2 regions of the Streptomyces sp. MUSC 14 genome follow, and region 2 is predicted to be linked to the other one. Evidence: riboswitches for the same ligand, from Rfam matches in the RefSeq annotation. Region 2 holds a riboswitch; the other holds the start of a gene.

Region 1 (4,150 bases), on a different contig from region 2:
CACCTGGATCACCTGGTTCCTGCTCGGCGGTGACCTGTACACGGCGTACACCTTCGTCGCCGTACCGGCGGCGATCTACGCGGCGGGCGCGTCCGGCTTCTTCGCGGTGCCGTACACGATCCTCGTCTACCCGCTGATCTTCACGTTCCTGCCCCGCCTGTGGTCGGTGTCCCACAAGCACGGCTACGTGACGACCTCGGACTTCGTGCGCGGCCGGTTCGGCTCCAAGAGTCTGTCGCTGGCGGTGGCGCTGACCGGCATCCTCGCCACGATGCCGTACATCGCGCTCCAACTCGTCGGCATCCAGGCCGTGCTGGACGTGATGGGCGTCGGCGGGGAGAGCAGCGGCAACTGGTTCGTCCGGGACCTGCCGCTGCTGATCGCCTTCGGTGTGCTCGCGGCCTACACCTACTCGTCCGGGCTGCGCGCCCCCGCCCTGATCGCGTTCGTCAAGGACGGCCTGATCTACCTCGTCATCGCGGTGGCGATCATCTACATCCCGATCAAGCTGGGCGGCTTCGACGACATCTTCGCCAAGGCCGGTCACGCCTTCAGCCAGGTCAGCCCGGCGACGGGCAAGCCGCGCGGCGCGCTCGCGCCCCCGGAGGCGGGCCAGTGGACGTACGCCACGCTGGCCCTCGGTTCGGCCCTGGCCCTGTTCATGTACCCGCACTCGATCACCGCGACCCTGTCGTCCAAGAGCCGCGAGGTGATCCGCCGCAACACCACGATCCTGCCGCTGTACTCCCTGATGCTCGGCCTGCTGGCCCTGCTGGGCTTCATGGCGATCGCGGCCGGAGTCAAGGTCAGCAACGGGCAGTTGGCGATTCCGCAGCTGTTCGAGGACATGTTCCCGAGCTGGTTCGCGGGCGTGGCCTTCGCCGCCATCGGCATCGGCGCCCTCGTGCCCGCGGCCATCATGTCGATCGCGGCGGCGAACCTCTTCACCCGCAACATCTACCGGGACTTCATCAAACCGGACGCCACGCCGAAGCAGGAGGCCCAGGTCTCCAAGCTGGTCTCCCTGCTGGTGAAGGTCGGCGCCCTGGTCTTCGTCCTCACCATGGACAAGACGGTCGCCATCAACTTCCAGCTGCTGGGCGGCATCTGGATCCTGCAGACCTTCCCGGCCCTGGTCGGCGGGCTGTTCACCCGCTGGTTCCACCGCTGGGCGCTGCTCGCCGGCTGGGCGGTCGGCATGATCTACGGCACGGTCGCCGCGTACGGCGTCGCCTCCCCGACCCAGAAGCACTTCGGCGGCTCGGCGAAGGAGATCCCCGGTATCGGCGAGATCGGCTACATCGGCATGACGGCGTTCGTGCTGAACGTGGCCGTCACCGTGGTCCTCACCCTCGTCCTGAAGGCCGTAAAGGCCCCCGAGGGCCTGGACGAGACCCGCCCGGAGGACTACACGGCGGACGCGGGCGACCCGGGCGTCGAGGCAGAACTGGCGGGCGTCGCCCACTGAAGTACACCCTGAAGCCTCCCGTACACACCCCGCAGCGGGCCGCCAGCACCACGCACCACGGCGGCCCGTTCCGCATGTCCCCCGTCATACACAAGTTGACGCTCTGAAGCCAGCGCAACACACAACAGACACAACATCTGGGGGTGTCACGACAGCCCGGCACTAGATGTATGCTCATCCTCGCTGTCGTCGCAGGGGAATCCGGTGCGAATCCGGAACTGTCCCGCAACGGTGTACTTGTGCGCATCCGCGCCCAGGAGTCAGTCCGAGGACCTGTCGGCAGCGTGCGCCCGGCCGCCCGGCCCGGGTGCCTTCCGACGTCCGGGCCTCGTGGAATGGGCCGGTGGACGCGACGCGTGCGCGCTCGTGGCTGCCCCCTGCCCTCCGCAAGGCCCCCGTGCCGAGCGAGGGAGAGCCCCACGTGACCATCGCGCCCGCAGATCCGGCTTCAGCAGGCGGTCTGGACACCGACGGTCCCGGTACCGCGCTGCTGCGTACCCTGACCGAGCTGACCGCCGACCTCCCCGACGCCGACCCCGGCCGGGTCGCCGCCGCCGCGCTGCGCGGCCGGTCGGCGCGGGCCGACGAGTCGGAGTTGCGCGAACTGGCCACGGAGTCCGCCGCCGGGCTCATCTCCGAGGACCCCGCCTACTCGCGGCTGGCCGCCCGGCTGCTGACCCTCTCCATCCGCGCCGAGGCCGCCTCGCAGGGGGTGACGTCCTTCACCGAGTCCGTGGCCGTCGGTCACCGCGAGGGCCTCATCGCCGACCGCACCGCCGAGTTCGCGCGGCTGCACGCGGCCCGCCTCGACGCCCTGGTCGACGTGCAGGGCGACGACCGCTTCGGCTACTTCGGCCTGCGCACCCTGCACAGCCGCTACCTGCTGCGCCACCCGATCACCCGCCGGGTCATCGAGACCCCCCAGCACTTCATGCTCCGGGTCGCGAGCGGACTCGCCGAGGACGACAGCGTCCGCGCGCTGGACGAAGTCGCCGCGCTCTACGGACTCATGAGCCGCCTCGACTACCTGCCCTCCTCCCCCACGCTGTTCAACTCCGGCACGCGACACCCCCAGATGTCGTCCTGCTACCTCCTCGACTCCCCGCTGGACGAGCTGGACTCGATCTACGACCGCTACCACCAGGTGGCCCGGCTCTCCAAGCACGCCGGCGGCATCGGGCTGTCGTACTCCCGCATCCGCAGCCGCGGTTCGCTGATCCGCGGCACCAACGGGCACTCCAACGGCATCGTGCCGTTCCTGAAGACGCTGGACGCCTCGGTGGCCGCCGTGAACCAGGGCGGCCGGCGCAAGGGCGCGGCCGCGGTCTACCTGGAGACCTGGCACTCCGACATCGAGGAGTTCCTGGAGCTGCGGGACAACACCGGTGAGGACGCTCGCCGTACGCACAACCTGAACCTCGCGCACTGGATCCCGGACGAGTTCATGCGCCGGGTCAACGCGGACGCGTCCTGGTCGCTGTTCTCTCCCGCCGACGTGCCGGAGCTGGTGGACCTGTGGGGCGAGGAGTTCGACGCCGCGTACCGCAAGGCCGAGCAGGCGGGCCTCGCGAAGAAGACCATCCCGGCCCGTGAGCTGTACGGCCGCATGATGCGTACCCTCGCGCAGACCGGCAACGGCTGGATGACCTTCAAGGACGCCGCCAACCGCACCGCCAACCAGACCGCCCTGCCGGGGCACGTGGTCCACTCCTCCAATCTCTGCACGGAGATCCTGGAGGTCACGGACGACGGCGAGACGGCGGTCTGCAACCTGGGTTCGGTGAACCTGGGTGCCTTTGTCGACACGGCGAGCGGTGACATCGACTGGGAGCGGCTGGACGAGACCGTCCGCACGGCCGTGACCTTCCTCGACCGGGTCGTGGACATCAACTTCTACCCGACCGAGCAGGCGGGCCGCTCCAACGCCAAGTGGCGTCCGGTCGGTCTCGGCGCGATGGGCCTCCAGGACGTCTTCTTCAAGCTGCGCCTGCCCTTCGACTCCGCCGAGGCCAAGGCCCTCTCGACGCGGATCGCCGAGCGGATCATGCTCGCCGCCTACGAGGCCTCCGCCGACCTCGCCGAGCGCAACGGCCCGCTGCCGGCCTGGGAGAAGACCCGCACGGCCCAGGGTGTGCTGCACCCGGACCACTACGACGCCGAGCTGACCTGGCCGGAGCGCTGGGACGCGCTGCGCGGGCGGATCGCCGGCGTCGGGCTGCGCAACTCGCTGCTCCTCGCGATCGCCCCGACGGCCACCATCGCCTCCATCGCGGGCGTGTACGAGTGCATCGAGCCGCAGGTGTCGAACCTGTTCAAGCGCGAGACGCTGTCGGGTGAGTTCCTCCAGGTCAACTCGTACCTGGTGCAGGACCTGAAAAACCTGGGCGTGTGGGACGCGCGCACCCGTGAGGCGCTGCGCGACTCGAACGGCTCGGTGCAGGACTTCGCGTGGATCCCCGAGGAGGTGCGCGCGCTGTACCGCACCGCGTGGGAGATCCCGCAGCGCGGTCTGATCGACATGGCGGCGGCCCGCACCCCGTTCCTGGACCAGGCACAGTCCCTGAACCTGTTCCTGGAGACGCCGACCATCGGCAAACTCTCCTCGATGTACGCGTACGCCTGGAAGTCGGGCCTGAAGACGACGTACTACCTGCGCTCCCGCCCGGCGACCCGGATCGCCCG
Region 2 (4,150 bases):
GGCGCTTGAGTGGCGACACCGCTCCTGACCTGGGGATACGCTGCCTGGGCGGCAGTCTGGAGGGCTGGTTTCGCACCGCTGTTCACCGCGGTTGCCCGGTCTTATGGGCACGCTTTGGGCACGACCCCGCACGGGGATGTCGGCCGGGGATGCGGCTGGTCTGATGGCGGCTACCGGCGGTACGGCGTGCCGTCAGCCGGTGTCTGCGGTGCGGGTGCTCCAGCGTTCCTCGACCTTGGCCAGGCGCCAGTAGCCGATGGCGAAGGCCCAGACCACCACGAACAGGCCGACGATGACGTAGCCGACGTTGTCGAGGTTCAGTCCGGCGATCCAGCCGGTGATGCCATCGCTCAGCCCGAGCTTGTCGTGCAGGACGCCGACCAGTTCGATGGTGCCGACGAAGAAGGCGACGGCGATGGACAGGCCGGTGATGGTGAGGTTGTAGAACACCTTGCGGACGGGGTTGGAGAAGGCCCACTGGTAGGCGAAGTTCATGAAGGTGCCGTCGAGGGTGTCGAAGAGGCTCATGCCGGCGGCGAAGAGGAGGGGCAGGCAGAGGATCGCGTACCAGGGGAGGCCGGCGGCGGCGCCGTTGCCGGCCAGGGCGAGCAGCAGGACCTCGGTGGTGGTGTCGAAGCCGATGCCGAAGAGGAAGCCGAGCGGGAACATCTGGCCGGGGCGCCGGATGGACTTGGTGAGGCGGCCGAGAATGCGGTTCATGAAACCGCGCGAGTCGAGGTGGGCCTCCAGCTCCGTCTCGTCGTAGTGCCCGGCCCGCATCGCTTTGAAGACGCGGGCGATGCCGACCAGGGCGACGAGGTTGAGGGCGGCGATGAGGTACAGGAAGCCGCCGGAGACCGTGGTGCCCACGGTGCCGAGTACCTGGTGGGTGCGGGAGCCGTCGTTCATCAGGGTGCCCGCGAGCTTCGCGCCGCCCGCGACCAGCGCCGCCATGACGACCACCACGCTGGAGTGGCCGAGCGCGAACCAGAAGCCCACCGACACCGGCCGTTTGCCGTCGGCCATCAGCTTGCGGGTGGTGTTGTCGATGGCGGCGATGTGGTCGGCGTCGAACGCGTGCCGCATGCCGAGGGTGTAGGCCGTGATGCCGAGGCCCACCCCGAACGCCTTGGTGCCGACCTCGTAGTGGCGTGGCACCACGAGCAGGAAGAGGATCCCGAAGGCGACCACGTGCAGGGCGACGATAACGGCCAGGAGGCCGGCGGTTCGGACGGTGTCCTCGCGTCGCCAGCGGAAGGAAGGCGAGGCGGCGGTTTCGGGCACGCCTGGGGACAGGGTCATACGGTCACGCTCCAGCACCTCGTGGATCAGCTTCGTGCTGCCGTGGCCGGTCTCCTGGCTGACGGGTCTGCGCGCCCGCCCCTGCCTTCCCGGCCGCGAGGCAGTGGCAATGCATGGGGCGGGAACTCCCCGATCACAGTGGCGAGGGCCGCTCCGGACTGAGCCCCTGAGGGGCTGTCACCGGTCTTCCCGAACACCACGGCCCGCTCACCCTAGAAGGCCGGAACCCGAGGCTGCAAGACTGCATAGATGAGCAGGTATTGAGGCGGGATTTCGCGGACTGCGATGATGGGTCCATGCATCTCGTCCCCGCGGAACGCGCCGGGCAGCGCACCATCGACGGCCATCGGGTCTGCGACGCCATCGCCGCCGTCGGCGAACCCGAACGCGTACGCGCCTGGGCCGACCGCTTCTCCCTGCTCTCCGATCCCGGACGCCTGGCCCTGCTGCTCGCCCTCCACGAGGCCGGCCCCATCGCCGTCTCCGACCTCGCCGTTGCCACCGGCATGAAGGACACGGCCGTGTCCCAGGCCCTGCGCCTGCTGCGAACCGCAGGCATCGTCCACGGCGAGAAGGACGGCCGAATCGTGCGCTACCGGCTCGTCGAGGGCCCGATGGCCGCGTTGCTCGAACACTGCGTGTCCCAGGAAGCATGACCAGATCCGCGGCCGCACGCGATCGCGGCAAGCGTCGCGCGACGCTCCCGCGCAGGCGCGGCCGACCGGTTCAGGCGTGTGCGTGCCCGGTACGACGGCGTGCGAACCAGCCGAGGACGATGTCCACCGCGAGGAAGCCGCCGAGCGGGATCCCGAGCAGCGGGACGTAGTAGCCGACGACGGCGACCACCGCGACGCAGGGCACCAGCACGTACACCGGCACCTGCCGCCAGGCACTGCGGGGGATCGGGCGGCCGAAGGCGGAGCCGCGGCCGCGCTGCCACCACATGCGGTAGCCCCAGAGGATGAGGAGGATCAACGCCAGGGCGAGGCCTGCCAGCGCGATCTGGTTCACGAGGCCGAACAGTGTGCCCGTGTGGGCGTCGATGCCCCACCGGGTCAGCTTGGCGAGCAGCGGGTAGTCGGAGAAGCGCAGGACGTCGGTGACCTTGCCGGTGGCCGGGTCGACGGCGATCGAGTCCTGCTTCTCCGGCCAGCTGCGCTGGATCTGCCGTACGACGTAGGCGGAGGAGGAGTCCGTGGGCGGCACGATCTCGACCGGGTCGGACAGGCCCTCGGCGCGGGCCGTCTTCAGGACGGCGTCGAGACCCACGTCGGACCGTGCGCCGGAGTGCGAGCCCATGTCCATGCCGTTCATGTCCATGCCCGCCATGGAGCCGTGCCCCTCGTGCCCGGTGCTCACGGTCGCGGTGACGGACGGCGTGGACTGGCCGAGGGCCTGGCGAAGGTCGCCGATGTTCGCTCCGGCGTAGGTGGACCAGGTCAGGCCGGTCGCCGACAGGAAGAACAGGCCGCCGGCCGCCCACACGCCCACGGTGCCGTGCAGGGTCAGGGAGCGCCGCCGTCCCGTGGTGCCGCGCACCGTGCGGCGGGCGCGGCGTCGGCCGAACCACAGCACCAGTCCGCCGCCCGTGATCACCCACAGCCAGCTGGCGGCGAACTCGCTGTACAGGCGGCCGGTGTCGCCCAGGTGCAGGTCGCGGTGGAGCATGTCGATCCAGGTGCGCAGCGGCAGGGCGCCGGTGGAGCCGTACTGCTCCAGGGCGCCGCGCACCTTGCCGGTGTAAGGGTCCACGAACACGGCGAGTGTGTGGTCGGCGGCTACGCCCTTGACGCCGGACAGCAGTACGCGTGTGGTCGCGTCCGGCTGCGGTGACGGCCGCACGGCGGAGATGGTGCCCTCGGGGTGGGCCTTGCGGGCGGCGGCCACCTGCTGGGAGATCGGCAGCTCGTGGCCGCCGACCGGGACGGTCAGTTCGTGGGCGTACACGATCTTCTCGGCCTGGAACGAGCCCGCGTACAGCAGCCCGGTGACCGCCGCGACGAGCAGGAACGGCGCGACGAACACGCCCGCGTAGAAGTGCAGACGCAGCACCAGCGGGCGCAGCGCGCGAAGAGCCGAGGGAGTTGCGGTCGAAGCAGGGTCCAGGGCCGGCTCACCGGCATCGCCGGCCGTGCGGGGTGGAGCGGTGGGGGGCGGTTCGACGGACATGGGGGCTGCTCCTGCGGCGTACGGGTGTCACGTCAGCTGTCGGCTGAGTGGAACGGTGAGTTCCGCGCCGCTGGTGTGATGTGGAACACCCGGTCGGTCGCGAGGGTCGGGCGGCCCGGCGTCGTGCAGCGACTGGAACAGGGAGTCGCCTGTGCGGACCGCCTTCGCGGTGCCCTGCGGCGGTCGGTCAGGCGATGCCGTCCAGCTTGCCCTCCTTGGCGTTGGCGACGATCGATGAGAACTGGTCGGCGCTCATCTGTATCCGCTGGCCGAAGTCGTCGGTCAGCACGATGCGGCGGCCGGTCGGGGCGGCCGGGTCGACGAACAGCTGGGGACAGCCGCAGTCGCACTCGCCGCAGAACGTGGCGACGGGTTCCAGTCCGCTGGTGTCGGTCATGCCGATCCACCTCCGTGTCATGGGGTTTGCGGCACTCCGGTGTCCGGACGGAACGATGGAACGGACGGGCCGGTGGCCGCGGGGGACTGTCCCGGGGATACCCGGCGCGGATGCGGCGGACGCGCGACCCCGTCGTATGCAGGGGGCGCGGAGACGGCGGGTGTGCGCCCGTGCTCCTCGGAGTGCTGCCGGTGCTTCGATTTCGCCAGGGTGGCTGGGAACTGAACGGCATTCGCGTCCGACTCGTAAGGAGGGAGCAGGTCGGCGAGGTGTGAGTCCGTG

What was found. A riboswitch is a leader RNA that binds a small molecule or an ion and turns the genes downstream of it on or off. The one in region 2 is predicted to bind cobalamin.
Region 1: it holds a riboswitch for cobalamin, as region 2 does, so the genes downstream of both, BIV25_RS34955 (ribonucleoside-diphosphate reductase subunit alpha) here and BIV25_RS28130 (HoxN/HupN/NixA family nickel/cobalt transporter) in region 2, are expected to answer to the same signal.

What each region holds. Positions count from the first base shown of each region.
Region 1 is NZ_MLYN01000060.1:169,306-173,455, forward strand. It holds gene mctP (monocarboxylate uptake permease MctP) at 1-1,468, shown strand, start outside; cobalamin riboswitch at 1,626-1,764, shown strand; gene BIV25_RS34955 (ribonucleoside-diphosphate reductase subunit alpha) at 1,890-4,150, shown strand, end outside.
Region 2 is NZ_MLYN01000046.1:73,518-77,667, reverse strand. It holds gene BIV25_RS28130 (HoxN/HupN/NixA family nickel/cobalt transporter) at 193-1,302, opposite strand; cobalamin riboswitch at 1,329-1,518, opposite strand; gene BIV25_RS28125 (helix-turn-helix transcriptional regulator) at 1,599-1,958, shown strand; gene BIV25_RS28120 (PepSY domain-containing protein) at 2,029-3,471, opposite strand; gene BIV25_RS28115 (hypothetical protein) at 3,659-3,868, opposite strand.